Regions from separate parts of the Enterobacter cloacae complex sp. HYC074_NIDB genome, predicted to be linked through region 1. Evidence: predicted binding sites of a transcription regulator. Region 1 holds the regulator's gene; the other holds the start of a gene.
The links. The regulator PurR, encoded in region 1, represses purine synthesis genes. The targets are predictions, from matches to a motif close to CANGCAAACGTTTGCNTG.
Positions count from the first base shown of each region.

Region 2: the regulator PurR is predicted to act here: its motif matches at 1,207-1,224, upstream of carA (glutamine-hydrolyzing carbamoyl-phosphate synthase small subunit).

Region 1 covers NZ_CP114214.1:2,097,834-2,105,786, forward strand. The annotation lists gene O1724_RS10400 (riboflavin synthase) at 116-757, shown strand; gene cfa (cyclopropane fatty acyl phospholipid synthase) at 789-1,937, opposite strand; gene punC (purine nucleoside transporter PunC) at 2,236-3,435, opposite strand; gene punR (DNA-binding transcriptional activator PunR) at 3,548-4,459, shown strand; gene purR (HTH-type transcriptional repressor PurR) at 4,477-5,502, opposite strand; gene cydH (cytochrome bd-I oxidase subunit CydH) at 5,800-5,889, shown strand; gene O1724_RS10430 (MFS transporter) at 6,051-7,217, shown strand; gene sodB (superoxide dismutase [Fe]) at 7,255-7,836, opposite strand.
Region 2 covers NZ_CP114214.1:767,222-775,174, forward strand. The annotation lists gene dapB (4-hydroxy-tetrahydrodipicolinate reductase) at 167-988, shown strand; gene carA (glutamine-hydrolyzing carbamoyl-phosphate synthase small subunit) at 1,443-2,591, shown strand; gene carB (carbamoyl-phosphate synthase large subunit) at 2,610-5,834, shown strand; gene O1724_RS03770 (YgdI/YgdR family lipoprotein) at 5,975-6,208, shown strand; gene O1724_RS03775 (autotransporter family protein) at 6,257-7,953, opposite strand, start outside.

The sequences.
Region 1 (7,953 bases):
ATCTAGTGAAAAAATCGCCAGAAATTGCGCATCACTGGCAACCTGTTTTTTCAACTGTTATTGTGGTGGGATTATACGGTGTCATCGCCGTTCGGAATGAACAGGAGCTGTAAGCATGTTTACTGGTATTGTGCAGGGCACTGCCAAAGTGGTGTCCATTGATGAAAAACCGAATTTCCGCACTCACGTGGTTGAGCTGCCTGAATATATGCTCGACGGCATTGAAACCGGGGCGTCGATAGCGCATAACGGCTGCTGCCTGACGGTGACCGAAATTAACGGTAATCAGATTAGCTTTGATTTAATGAAAGAGACGCTGCGCATCACTAACCTGGGTGAGCTGGTGGTAGGAGATATCATCAACGTTGAACGCGCGGCGAAATTCAGCGATGAGATTGGTGGGCATCTGATGTCGGGCCATATTATGACCACCGCAGAAGTGGCGAAAATCGTGACCTCGGAAAATAACCGTCAAATCTGGTTCAAGGTGCAGGATCCGTCATTAATGAAATACATCCTTTATAAAGGATTTATTGGCATCGATGGGATTAGTCTGACCGTCGGTGAAGTGACGCCAACGCGTTTTTGCGTGCATTTAATTCCTGAAACGCTGCAACGTACTACGCTTGGCGCAAAAAAATTGGGGCAGCGCGTAAATATCGAAATTGATCCGCAGACCCAGGCGGTCGTGGATACCGTTGAGCGCGTGCTGGCGGCGAAAGAGGCGGCGATAATAAAGACCGTGGAAGAAGAATAAAAATTAACCCCGGGAAACCGGGGTTATTTTTTCAGCGAGCCACCCGCAAGCCGTGCTCAATCCCACGACTAAACACCACCTGCCACAGCTGTATATCCCGCGCACGGAACGCGCCCGCACAGGCATTCAGATAATAGCTAAACATCCGTTTGAATCGTTCCGAATAGTTGTCGGCGATTTCAGGCCATGCAGCCTGGAAACGTTCATGCCAGGCCATCAGGGTCGTGTCGTAATCTGCGCCGAAGTTATGCCAGTCTTCCACAATAAAATGCGGTTCGCTGGCGTTCGCAATCTGGCGAACAGAGGGTAAACAGCCATTCGGGAAGATATATTTGTTGATCCAGGGGTCCACATTGTTATCGGTGCGCTTAGAGCCGATGGTGTGTAGCAGGAAAATTCCGTCAGGCTTCAGGTTACGATCGGCGACCTCAAAGTAGGTCTTGTAGTTCTTCGGCCCCACGTGCTCGAACATACCTACGGAAACAATACGATCGAACTGCTCATTCAGGTCGCGGTAGTCCTGAAGCCGAATATCAACATCCAGTCCCAGACAGCGTTCCTGCGCCATCTTCTGCTGTTCAGCCGAAATCGTGACGCCGACTACGCTGACGCCGTAATTTTTCGCCATAAACCAGGCAAGACCACCCCAGCCACAGCCGATGTCCAACACACGCATACCGGGCTGTAACTGCAATTTATCGCAGATCAGTTGCAGCTTATCCTGCTGCGCCTCTTCCAGGGTCGTCGCTTTTTTCCAGTATCCGCAGGAGTACTGCATTAAAGGATCGAGCATACGGCTGAACAAATCGTTGCCAAGGTCGTAATGCTCTTTACCGACGATCCATGCCCGTTTTTTACTTTGCAGATTGAACAGGCGGGCGGAGGCGATACGTAAGGTATCTTTGAAATGACGAGGGAGCTGTTTTTCAAGACCGGCGCGTAATACGCTGGAGAAGAACATATCCAGCCGCTCACACTCCCACCAGCCGTCCATATAGCTTTCACCCAGCCCTAACGATCCCTCCTGTAACACGCGTTTGAAAAAATCGGGATGCTTTATCTGGGGATCGGAGGGGGATGAGCCATTAATCGTAATGCCCGCACGTCCCAACAGTTCACTGACGATCCGGGACCAGTTATCGTCCGGAACGCTGACTTCTTCTATACACGATGAACTCATAGCTTCTCCATCACCTTGCTGTGATCAGAACCTTAAAACAGCGTAGACGCTTTTTTGGTTTGTGAGAAATCTCACGGTAAATGCCCGCGAGGCTAATATCCGACGTAGAACAGAGGAAGGGAGATAACCCTTGCCGAAATGCCTTCCATGGTAAAACGGGAGCGCTCCGGCTCCCGTTAACACTTAATATTTATCGTATTTAATCGAACCAAATTCAGTATAGGCCGCAAAATTTGGTGATTCAACAGAAAATTGTTAGCTACCTAATCACTGGTTTTTAACATAGTTTCCCGCGCAATCAGGCGTGCGACGTTTCGGTTTGTGCATTGTCATTCTGCTCGCGAAGCGCGGAGGACTGCATGCGATAGCCCAATCCCGCCAGCGCAACGGTGATCAGCATCACGCTGGTAGTGGTGAGCAGCGGGGTTGCAATCAACGCAGAGACCACGAGACTTGCCAGGAAGCACAGGCCAAGTTGCAGGGTATTTTGCAGCGCGGCAGCGCGGCCTGTCGCCTGCGGAAATGGACGCAACGCCTGGGCTACAACGATAGGGTAGATGGCCCCGTTAGCGATCGCCATGACGCAGAACGGAATCAAAATTTCTGCAAGCCCGGCGCCGGGAATAAAGCCGACAGCCCAGGTCGCAATCACGCTTAGCGCATACAGCACCAGCAGCCAGGGCAGCATCTGTTGGCCTTCCCATTTTTGCAGCGCGGCGCGACAGCCATAGCCACCCACCAGGAAGGCGATGGTCTGTGGTACATAGCTCAGGCCGATAGCCGCCGGGCTGTAGCCCATGTCATGCAGAATGAACGGCGAACCGGTCAGCCAGGCAAAGAAGCTGGCAGAGCAGGCGGCATAAATCAGCACGTTACCGCGATAGGCTTTCGACCGCAGTAAAGAGGTAAAGGTGATGGGCTTCGCGTCCGGATGCGTCTCTTTTTTATGCGCCGGTTTAAGCCCGAACGCGGGCAGCATCAGGACCAGCGTAATAGCAAAGAGCGTGGCGAAAATGGCCTGCCAGTCGAAATGCGCCAGGATCCAGCTTCCCAGTAACGGGGCAAGCGCCGGCGACAGGCCGACCAGGGGCATAATGGTGGCGAATATACGGTTAGTGCGCGAGGCGGGGTAGTAATCGGTTACCAGCGCCTGCCAGGTCACCGCAGCGGCACAGACACCGACCGCCTGAATAAAGCGCAGCGCCAGCAGCCAGGCGGCATCGCGGACCCACAGCATGCCCAGACAGCCTGCGGCAAAAATCGCCAGCCCCAACAACAGGACGGGTTTACGGCCAAAACGATCCGAGAGCGGCCCCCACAGCAATTGCGCAAAAGCAAAACCGGCGAGGAACAAACTCAAACTGGCGCTGATGGCGGCGGCAGGGGTTTGCAAATCTTCCTGCATCGCGGCGAACGCGGGCAGATACATATCGGTCGCCAAAAAGCCCAGCACGCTTAAGCCGCCGAGCCAGACTAAAAATCCTTTCCTGGGTTGCACTTTTTTTCTCCTGAGGAGGCAGGTGTACGTTGGCGCAGAGTGTAGGGAGTGCAAAGCGGCTTGTGAAACGCTAATATTTGGCGGGTGCATTCAAAAAATTTGCAGGCTAAAGATGTGGTCAGATTATTCCCTTGAAGTGGTTGATGCCGTGGCGCGTAACGGCAGCTTTACCGGCGCCGCCCAGGAGCTGCATCGCGTTCCCTCGGCGATCAGTTACACGGTGCGTCAGCTGGAAGCGTGGCTGGCGGTGCCGCTGTTCGAGCGGCGTCATCGCGACGTGGAGCTCACGCCTGCCGGAGCGTGGTTTTTGAAGGAAGGGCGGTCTGTCATCAAAAAAATGCAGATCACCCGTGAGCAGTGCCAGCAGATCGCCAACGGCTGGCGCGGGCATCTCGCTATCGCGGTGGATAACATTGTTAAGCCGGAGCGGACCCGGCAGATGATCGTCGATTTCTATCGTCATTTTTCCGACGTCGAACTGCGTGTTTCGCAGGAAGTGTTCAACGGCGTCTGGGATGCGCTGGCGGACGGCAGGGCGGAGATGGCGATTGGTGCAACCCAGGCGATCCCGGTTGGTGGGCGCTACGCGTTTCGCGACATGGGCATGCTGAGCTGGACCTGCGTGGTCGCGCGCGATCACCCGCTGGCAGCGCTGGAAGGGCCGCTGAGCGATGACACATTACGCAACTGGCCCTCGCTGGTGCTGGAAGATACCTCCCGCTCGCTGCCCAAGCGCATTACCTGGTTGCTGGATAATCAGCGCCGCGTGGTCGCGCCGGACTGGGAGTCGTCAGCCACCTGTCTGAGCGCGGGGCTGTGCGTTGGCATGGTGCCGGTGCATTTTGCGCGCCCGCGCATCGACGCGGGAGAGTGGGTGGCTCTGACGCTGGAAAACCCCTTCCCGGATGCCGCATGCTGTCTGACGTGGCAGCAAAACGACGTCTCGCCCGCCATGGCCTGGCTGCTGGATTATCTGGGAGACAGCGAAACGCTGAACCGGGAGTGGTTGCGGGAACCAGCATAGCTGGCCCCGGAAAGTGATTAACGACGGTAGTCGCGGAACGGACCGTCCGCAACGGAACGGCGTTCTATCAGGCGCGGGTGAACTTCAATGGACTGGGACTGTTCACGCTTGTTGACGATCCTGTCCAGAAGCATGTTGAAGGCCGTTTCACCCAGCGAATCTTTCGGCTGGTGAATGGTGGTCAGCGCCGGGGTAAAGAAGCGGGCGTTGCGCACGTTGTCATAGCCGATCACCGAGATATCCTGGGGGACGCGCAGGCCGAGTTCATCTGCCGCGCATAGCGCGCCCATCGCCATGATGTCACCGCCGCAGAACACCGCGGTAGGGCGATGCGGCTGGGAGACGATCTGCTGCATGGCGCGATAGCCTGACTCCGGCTCGAAGTCGCCCTGAACAATCCAGTTTTCCGGCACGGTGATCAGCGCCTCTTCCATCGCTTTCATGAAACCGGCCAGACGGCCAGCACCGGTGTTACGCTCCAGAGGTCCCGGGATCACGCCAATTTCACGATGACCGCGTTCTACCAGATAACGCCCCGCCATGTAGCCGCCTTCAAAGGCGTTATCAATAACGGAGTCGGTGAAGTCTGCGCGCGCCTCGCCCCAGTCCATGACCACCATCGGAATGTGGCGATACTCTTCCAGCATGGAAAGGACCGACTCAGGGTATTCAGAACACATTACCAGAAGACCGTCGACGCGCTTTTGCGCCATCATTGACAGGTAAGCGCGCTGTTTTTCAATGTTGTTCCACGCATTGCCCAGAATCAGGGTATAGCCTTTCTGGAAGCAGTTTTTTTCAACGGCTTCGATGATTTCAGCAAAATAGGCCGCTTCACTGCTGGTGGCCAGCAGGCCAATCGATTTGGTGTGATTAACCTTCAGGCTGCGGGCGACGGCACTTGGCGAGTAGTGCAGTTCTTTGATTGCCGCCCAGACGGCATTACGCGTCTCTTCAGCGACGAAACGCGTTTTGTTAATAACATGTGATACGGTTGTAGTGGAAACGTTTGCGCGTTTTGCTACGTCTTTAATTGTTGCCATTAAATGTCACTCCAGACCATATCCTAAGCTCCTGAAAAAATTGAAGGTAAACGTTTGCCTTCTCTCACCCATATTACGCAAACATGAGTTGCGACACGCCGGGAAAACGACACAGGACGTCAGGAGGGGGTCAGTGGCCGGTACGCTAATAAATTTAGCGTGGAATTTTGTCCTATCTTGATGAAAAGGGGAAGAGGTAAAGTGGATATCCGTTTAAATCCTGGAAGATTTTTGACCTGAACTGTGTAAAAATGAGCAAGCTCACTTTTCGTAGGGTGAATAAAAGGAGAAAAATTGATGAGTACCGATCTGAAGTTTTCGCTGTTTACCACCATTGTTGTTCTTGCTCTGATTGTTGCCGGTGGTTTAACCGCTGCACTGCACTGATTCAGGCGGAGGGAGAACCTTCTCCCTCTCTTGCCGCTATTGTTACCTCTCCGGCAAAAATCTTTTGCCAAAATGTTAACTTCTCATTTTTTGTGATTGATGTCATGCTTTTGACTTCTTAGTTCTGTGCCGGGTTATGGCACGGTATCCGGAGCCTCTTCATGAAAATCAATTTTCCCCTGCTGGCCCTGGCGATTGGCGCCTTTGGGATTGGCACCACTGAATTCTCCCCGATGGGGTTATTGCCTGTTATCGCCCGGGGGGTAGACGTCTCTATCCCTGCGGCCGGTATGTTAATTAGCGCCTACGCGATCGGCGTGATGGTGGGCGCGCCGCTGATGACGCTGCTGCTTTCGCACCGTGCGCGCCGCAACGCGCTGATTTTCCTGATGGCGATTTTCACTCTCGGCAATGTGTTTTCCGCGATTTCGCCCGATTACACCACTCTGATGCTTTCGCGCATTCTTACCAGCCTCAACCATGGCGCCTTCTTCGGACTGGGCTCGGTTGTTGCTGCCAGCGTGGTGCCAAAACATAAGCAGGCCAGCGCGGTAGCCACTATGTTTATGGGCCTCACCATCGCTAATATCGGCGGCGTTCCCGCCGCCACCTGGCTGGGAGAAGCCATCGGCTGGCGTATGTCTTTCCTCGCAACCGCCGGACTGGGCGTGGTCGCGATGGTTGCGCTGTTCTTCTCACTGCCGAAAGGAAGTGCTGGAGAACGTCCGGAAGTACGTAAAGAGCTGGCGGTGCTGATGCGTCCTCAGGTGTTGTCCGCGCTGCTCACCACGGTGCTGGGGGCCGGGGCGATGTTTACGCTCTACACCTATATCTCCCCGGTGCTGCACGACATAACCCACGCAACGCCACTCTTTGTTACCGCGATGCTGGTGCTGATTGGTGTCGGGTTCTCGATTGGCAACTATCTCGGCGGGAAATTTGCCGACCGCTCCGTGAGTGGGACGCTGAAAGGTTTTTTAACGCTGCTGATTGTCATCATGGTGGCGATTCCGTGGCTGGCGCGTAACGAAGTGGGTGCCGCGATTGCCATGGTGGTGTGGGGCGCCGCAACCTTTGCCGTGGTGCCACCGTTGCAGATGCGCGTAATGCGCGTTGCACACGAAGCGCCGGGGCTCTCTTCATCGGTGAATATCGGTGCGTTTAACCTGGGCAATGCGCTGGGGGCCGCAGCGGGCGGGGCGGTGATCTCCGGTGGTTTGGGTTATAGCTTTGTGCCGGTGATGGGGGCGATCATTGCCGCACTCGGCCTGCTGCTGGTGATAATGTCTGGTCGTAAACAGCCTCAAGCGGTGTGTACGGCGGAATAAACAAAAACGCAGAAGGGCTGCCCCTTCTGCGTGTCTCTTACGCGGCGAAGTTCTTCGCAACAAATTCCCAGTTAACCAGTGCCCAGAAGTGTTCCAGGTAGTTCGGGCGCGCATTACGGTAATCAATGTAATAGGCGTGTTCCCATACGTCCACGGTCATCAGCGGCGTGGCGCTGGTGGTCAGAGGGGTACCCGCATTAGAAGTGGAAACGATAGCCAGTTTGCCATCAGCCTCTTTTACCAGCCAGGTCCAGCCGGAGCCAAAGTTTTTAACGGCTGCGTCAGTAAACTTCGCTTTAAAATCCGCGAAACTGCCGAACGCGGCGTTAATCGCTGCCGCCAGCTCACCGTCAGGTTCTCCGCCTGCATTCGGGGCCAGGCAGTGCCAGTAGAAGGTGTGGTTCCACACCTGTGCGGCGTTGTTGAATACGCCGCCGTCTGAACTGCGCACGATCTCTTCCAGCGTTTTGCCTTCAAAATCGGTGCCCTTGATCAGGTTATTCAGGTTGGTGACATAGGTCTGGTGATGCTTGCCGTAATGGTACTCCAGGGTTTCCGCGGAAATATGCGGGGCCAGGGCGTCTTTTGCATACGGTAGTGCAGGTAATTCGAACGACATTGCTTCTCTCCTTATAGTTTTATACGTTGCCAATAACCCTACAGACAACAAGGACAGGATAGCAAATTGAAAGGGTATGCAAAAGAGGAACTTACCCTGCCACAAGGGCGGCAGGGC
Region 2 (7,953 bases), 1.3 Mb from region 1:
CTTTTTTTTACCCCAAACTTTATCGTGACGACAAAATCATGTCTTTTACTGATATTTAAGTCGGTTTCACGTTAAATTCTAATTATCGGTGTTTTCAGTTGGCAGGCTTTGCCAAGGCTGGTTAATCTGAAAACGGTTTACATCATTTTAACGTAAGAGAATAACTATGCATGATGCACAGATCCGCGTTGCTATTGCGGGCGCGGGTGGACGTATGGGTCGCCAGCTGATTCAGGCGGCACTACAGATGGATGGCGTGGCACTCGGCGCGGCGCTGGAGCGTGAGGGTTCATCCCTGCTGGGAGCCGATGCAGGCGAACTGGCGGGCGCGGGCAAGACAGGCGTAACCGTACAGAGCAGCCTTGAGGCAGTGAAAGAAGACTTTGATGTGTTCATCGACTTTACCCGTCCGGAAGGCACGCTGGCTCATCTGGCGTTTTGCCGTCAGCACGGTAAAGGGATGGTGATTGGTACCACTGGTTTCGATGATGCCGGTAAACAGGCCATTCAGGACGCAGCCACCGACATTGCGATTGTCTTCGCTGCGAACTTTAGCGTCGGCGTTAACGTCATGCTGAAACTGCTGGAAAAGGCAGCGAAGGTGATGGGCAATTATACCGACATTGAGATTGTTGAAGCACACCACCGCTATAAAGTTGATGCTCCATCAGGCACGGCGCTGGCGATGGGCGAAGCGATTGCTCATGCACTTGATAAAGATTTAAAAGAGTGCGCGGTCTATACCCGTGAAGGACATACCGGCGAACGCGTGCCCGGGACAATTGGTTTCGCAACCGTTCGTGCAGGCGATATCGTCGGTGAACATACGGCGATGTTCGCCGATATTGGCGAACGTGTTGAGATTACCCACAAAGCGTCAAGCCGCATGACGTTTGCGAATGGTGCAGTTCGCGCCGCTTTGTGGCTTAACGCGAAGGAAAAGGGTCTTTTTGATATGCGAGATGTGCTTGATCTCAATAATTTGTAAGCGATATTACCCATCGTGATGTGGTTATTGCAGTCGTAATTACTTGATTGCATGGGGCAATAATTTATTGCCCTCTTATTTTATCCGTTTTAGATAAAAAATAATGCTTAGGCGGTATAAAGCTTATTGATGTGCCATTTTTCTGTGAAATATATGTAAATTTTGACCATCTGGTCCACTTTTTGTCACCCGCCTCCCTAAAATTCTAACAAACCTGCCGCGCAAGCGTTTTCCGGAATGATTTACCTGATCTTTTTGCCCATTAAATCCCATTCCAGATGCCAGGCTTGCAAAAGAATAAACAAAACTCCCGTTTTAAGTTGACTTTTACATGGCAAATCCCCAGAATGCCGCCGTTTGCCAAAAATCCGCTGGCAACACATTTGCATTGATCCATGATATGGTTATGAATTAATATGCAAATAAAGTGAGTGAATATTCTCTGGAGGGTGTTTTGATTAAGTCAGCGCTATTGGTTCTGGAAGACGGAACCCAGTTTATCGGTCGGGCCATAGGGGCAACGGGTTCGGCGGTTGGGGAAGTCGTTTTCAATACTTCAATGACCGGTTATCAAGAAATCCTCACTGATCCTTCCTATTCTCGCCAAATCGTTACTCTTACTTATCCTCATATCGGCAATGTCGGCACCAATGCGGCTGACGAAGAATCCTCTCAGGTACATGCGCAAGGCCTGGTCATTCGCGACCTGCCGCTGATTGCCAGCAACTTCCGCAACACCGAAGACCTCTCTTCTTACCTGAAGCGCCATAACATTGTGGCGATTGCCGATATCGATACCCGTAAGCTGACGCGTCTGCTGCGCGAGAAGGGCGCACAAAACGGTTGTATCATCGCAGGGGATAACCTCGATGCGACGCTGGCGCTGGAAAAAGCGAAAGCCTTCCCGGGTCTGAACGGTATGGACCTGGCGAAAGAAGTGACCACGGCGGAAGCCTACAGCTGGACGCAGGGTAGCTGGACGCTGGAAGGCGGCCTGCCGGAAGCGAAACCGGAAAGCGAGCTGCCGTTCCACGTGGTGGCCTACGATTTTGGCGCCAAGCGCAACATCCTGCGTATGCTGGTTGACCGTGGCTGCCGCCTGACGGTCGTCCCGGCACAAACGTCTGCGGAAGATGTTCTGAAGATGAACCCGGACGGCATCTTCCTCTCTAACGGTCCTGGCGACCCGGCGCCGTGCGACTACGCTATCGACGCCATCAAGTCCTTCCTTGAAACCGATATCCCGGTATTCGGCATCTGTCTCGGCCATCAGCTGCTGGCGCTGGCGAGCGGAGCGAACACCGTCAAGATGAAGTTCGGCCACCACGGTGGTAACCACCCGGTGAAAGATATCGACAACAACACGGTGATGATCACCGCGCAGAACCACGGCTTCGCTGTGGATGAAGCGACGATGCCGGCTAACCTGCGCGTGACGCACAAATCACTGTTCGATGGTACCTTGCAGGGTATCCATCGTACCGATAAACCTGCGTTCAGCTTCCAGGGCCACCCTGAAGCCAGCCCGGGCCCACACGATGCCGCACCGCTGTTCGATCACTTCATCGAACTTATTGAGCAATACCGTAAGATCGCTAAATAATCAGGAGCTGAGAAGACCATGCCAAAACGTACAGACATAAAAAGCATCCTGATCCTTGGCGCTGGCCCGATTGTCATCGGCCAGGCCTGTGAATTTGACTACTCTGGCGCGCAGGCGTGTAAAGCCCTGCGTGAAGAGGGTTACCGCGTCATTCTGGTGAACTCTAACCCGGCCACCATCATGACCGACCCGGAAATGGCGGATGCGACCTACATCGAGCCAATTCACTGGGAAGTGGTACGCAAAATTATCGAGAAAGAGCGTCCGGACGCGGTGCTGCCGACCATGGGCGGCCAGACGGCGCTGAACTGTGCGCTGGAGCTGGAGCGTCAGGGCGTGCTGGAAGAGTTCGGCGTGACCATGATCGGTGCGACCGCCGACGCGATTGATAAAGCAGAAGACCGTCGCCGCTTCGACGTGGCAATGAAAAAAATTGGCCTTGATACCGCGCGTTCCGGTATCGCGCACAATATGGAAGAAGCGCTGGCCGTTGCGGCTGAAGTGGGCTATCCGTGCATCATCCGTCCATCGTTCACCATGGGCGGCACCGGCGGCGGCATTGCCTACAACCGCGAAGAGTTTGAAGAGATTTGTGAGCGCGGCCTGGATCTCTCCCCAACCAAAGAGCTGCTGATTGATGAATCGCTGATTGGCTGGAAAGAGTACGAGATGGAAGTGGTGCGTGATAAAAACGACAACTGCATCATCGTCTGCTCCATCGAAAACTTTGACGCGATGGGGATCCACACCGGCGACTCTATCACCGTTGCGCCAGCTCAGACGCTGACCGACAAAGAGTACCAAATCATGCGTAACGCCTCGATGGCGGTACTGCGTGAAATCGGCGTGGAAACCGGCGGCTCTAACGTGCAGTTCTCGGTGAACCCGAAAACCGGCCGTCTGATTGTTATCGAAATGAACCCGCGCGTGTCCCGTTCCTCCGCGCTGGCCTCCAAAGCCACCGGCTTCCCGATTGCGAAGGTGGCGGCGAAACTGGCGGTGGGTTACACCCTTGACGAGCTGATGAACGACATCACCGGTGGCCGCACCCCAGCGTCCTTCGAACCGTCCATCGACTACGTTGTGACTAAAATTCCTCGCTTTAACTTCGAGAAATTCGCCGGCGCCAACGACCGTCTGACCACCCAGATGAAATCTGTTGGTGAAGTCATGGCGATTGGCCGCACGCAGCAGGAATCCCTGCAAAAAGCGCTGCGTGGCCTGGAAGTGGGCGCGACCGGCTTTGACCCGAAAGTCAGCCTGGACGACCCGGAAGCGCTGACCAAAATCCGCCGTGAGCTGAAAGACGCGGGCGCAGAGCGTATCTGGTACATCGCCGATGCCTTCCGCGCGGGCCTGTCCGTCGACGGTGTATTTAACCTGACTAACATTGACCGCTGGTTCCTGGTGCAGATTGAAGAGCTGGTGCGTCTGGAAGAGAAAGTGGCGGAGCTGGGCATCAACGGCCTGGACGCTGACTTCCTGCGTATGCTGAAGCGTAAAGGCTTCGCCGATGCGCGTCTGGCTAAACTGGCGGGCGTGCGCGAAGCGGAGATCCGCAAGCTGCGCGACCAGTATGACCTGCATCCGGTTTACAAGCGCGTGGACACCTGTGCGGCAGAGTTCTCGACCGATACCGCGTACATGTACTCCACCTATGAAGACGAGTGCGAAGCGAACCCGTCCGTCGACCGCGACAAGATTATGGTGCTGGGCGGCGGTCCAAACCGTATCGGCCAGGGCATCGAGTTTGACTACTGCTGCGTACACGCCTCTCTGGCGCTGCGCGAAGACGGTTACGAGACCATCATGGTCAACTGTAACCCGGAAACCGTCTCGACCGACTACGATACCTCCGACCGCCTCTACTTCGAGCCGGTTACCCTGGAGGACGTGCTGGAAATCGTGCGCATCGAGAAGCCAAAAGGCGTGATCGTGCAGTACGGCGGCCAGACTCCGCTGAAGCTGGCGCGCGCGCTGGAAGCAGCAGGTGTACCGGTTATCGGCACCAGCCCGGATGCGATTGACCGTGCGGAAGACCGCGAGCGTTTCCAGCAGGCGGTTGACCGTCTCAAGCTGAAACAGCCGGCGAACGCCACCGTGACCGCGATTGAAATGGCCGTTGAGAAAGCGAAAGAGATCGGCTACCCGCTGGTGGTGCGTCCATCCTACGTACTGGGCGGCCGCGCGATGGAAATCGTCTACGACGAAGCGGACCTGCGTCGCTACTTCCAGACGGCGGTGAGCGTTTCCAACGATGCGCCAGTGCTGCTCGACCGCTTCCTCGACGACGCGGTTGAAGTCGACGTGGATGCCATCTGCGACGGCGAAATGGTGCTGATTGGCGGCATCATGGAGCACATCGAGCAGGCGGGCGTGCACTCGGGTGACTCCGCCTGTTCTCTGCCAGCGTATACCCTGAGCCAGGAGATTCAGGACGTGATGCGCCAGCAGGTGCAGAAGCTGGCCTTCGAGCTTCAGGTTCGCGGCCTGATGAACGTTCAGTTCGCGGTAAAAGACAACGAAGTCTATCTGATTGAAGTCAACCCGCGTGCGGCGCGTACCGTACCGTTTGTCTCTAAAGCGACCGGTATTCCGCTGGCGAAAGTGGCGGCGCGCGTGATGGCTGGCCAGACGCTGGCTCAGCAGGGCGTCACGAAAGAAATCATCCCGCCGTACTACTCGGTGAAAGAGGTGGTGCTGCCGTTCAACAAATTCCCGGGCGTTGACCCGCTGTTAGGGCCAGAGATGCGCTCTACCGGGGAAGTAATGGGCGTGGGCCGCACCTTCGCAGAAGCGTTTGCGAAAGCGCAGCTGGGCAGTAGCTCCACCATGAGAAAATCTGGCCGTGCGCTGCTCTCCGTTCGCGAAGGCGATAAAGAGCGCGTGGTTGACCTGGCCGCCAAGCTGCTGAAACAGGGCTTCGAGCTGGACGCCACTCACGGTACGGCGATTGTGTTGGGTGAAGCGGGTATCAACCCGCGTCTGGTGAACAAAGTGCATGAAGGTCGTCCGCACATTCAGGATCGTATCAAGAATGGCGAATATACCTACATCATCAACACCACCGCAGGACGCCAGGCGATTGAAGACTCCAAGCTGATTCGCCGCAGCGCGCTGCAATACAAAGTGCACTACGACACCACCCTGAACGGCGGTTTCGCAACAGCGATGGCGCTGAATGCGGATGCCACCGAGAAGGTGATTTCGGTGCAGGAAATGCACGCGCAGATTAGCAAGTAACCCCCATTGCCCGGTACCGTTCGGTTACCGGGCAATTTTCCCATCTTAAGAACCTTCTGGTTTTTCATCCGCTTTCAGTCAGTTAGCCTAAAATAGTTAGGTCGATAACGAAAATTCAACTGAGAGCAGGGGAATACACCATGCAAAATAAATTACTGATCGCTTCCGTTCTGGCTGCCACCGCAATGTTCACCGTGGCGGGCTGTTCGTCCAATCAGGCCGTAAAAACCACCGATGGCAAAACGATTGTTACTGACGGGAAACCGCAGGTGGATGACGATACCGGTCTGGTATCGTACAAAAACGCCGAAACCGGCCAAACTGAACAGATTAACCGTGACCAGGTTAAATCAATGGGTGAGCTGGATAACTAAAAAAAAGCAGTGGCACATGCCACTGCTTTTTTGCTTCAGAATGATCGATTACCACCGATGGTTTAACAAAATATGACCGCCGTATGCGGCATAGCTGTTTTCACCCCATTCGCCGCTGGCTCGCAGGGAGATTGTCGTGGTTTCGTTCAGGTTGCCGGTTACGCCCAGCTCTAACTGACCACGATCTTCCGGCGTATCGTTGCTGACGGTCTCGTCGTTGAATGCCAGATCGTTTTGACCAGCACCTTTCAACCAGTTAACCGCGACGTACGGCTGCCAGGCCTTGACGTCCTTCTGCTGGAAGTAGCTTGCTTTAACGCCGAGACGACCAAAGACGCTGTCGTTGTCCAGGGTAGTGACGCGTACGCCGTCGCGATCGGTATGATTTTCCTGATCGAGATAGCTGTAGATCACCTGCGCCTGCGGCTCGATCTTCCAGGTACGTTCATTTTCTGACTGGATAACCCACGCGTGGCCGACTTCAACAGACGCGGCGAAACCTTCGCTATCGTAGTCTTCGTCGTTGCGGTTGCTGGTGACTTTGTTGTTGTACCAGCTGTATGCGGCCCAGGTATCAACGTAGCTGCCCAGACGTAATTTCTGATCTTCCTGCCAGGTGGCGTAAAGCCCAACATTGAAACCATCAACCTTACCCTGAGCGTCACGCACGTTGTGCTTCGCATCAGAGTGGGTCTTCGCCTGGCCTGCACCGAACATCCCGCCAGCACGCAGGATACCGTTATCCATTGGCTTGCTCATGAAATCGCTGCCGACTTGCAGTACGGTCGTGGTGGTGTCATAGCTGACTTTATCGCCACCCGCATCGTTCTCGTGATAGCGACCCTTAACGTACATCCAGGTGTTCAGGTCGTCTTCATTGCGGAAGGTGATCTGGTCGCGATCGTCACGTTTATGCAGGAACATGCCCTGTGCGGCAAGGTAGTTGCCTAAGTAAGCACCCACTTCAGGCGCCATGACTTCCGGCGCATTGTTACCGCCGTTGTCAGTGCTACCGCCGTTGTCGGTGTTGCCGCCGTTGTCAGTGTTACCGCCGTTGTCGGTGTTACCACCGTTGTCGGTGTTACCGCCGTTATCGGTGTTGCCGCCGTTGTCAGTGTTACCGCCGTTATCGGTGTTACCGCCGTTATCGGTGTTACCGCCGTTATCGGTGTTGCCGCCGTTATCGGTGTTGCCGCCGTTATCGGTGTTGCCGCCGTTATCGGTGTTGCCGCCATCATCGGTATTGCCACCGTCATCGGTGTCGTCAGAAGGATCATCAGAAGGCGTCGCCTTTGATTCCAGATACCAGTTGCCGTCACTGTGCTGGTAGAGGTTATATTCCCAGGCGCCTGCGACGACCGGTTTTGCCAGCGTCAGTTGGGCTTCGGAACTGCCGCCGATGCTGACAATTTCCATACCGTTAATGGTTTGCGCGCCTGCGCCGCCAATGTTGGTAATGCTGACGCCGGACTGACCGAAGCTGCTGCCCGTAATAGTGAGGTGGTCAGTTGGTGAATTATCTTCACCCAGGGTGCTGTTCATCACAATCTGGCTACCGTCAGAGCCGGTGTAGTCGCCATTAATCGTAAAATTATTGCCAACGCTATTATCAGCCGCACTGAGTAACAGCGTACCACCATTAGTCACGTTACCGTTGATGGTATCGACGTCGGAAGCGCTGAGCGTGGAGTTACCCTGGACGGCATTCCATGCCGCCAGCGTACCGCCGCTAAGAACTGCGATGT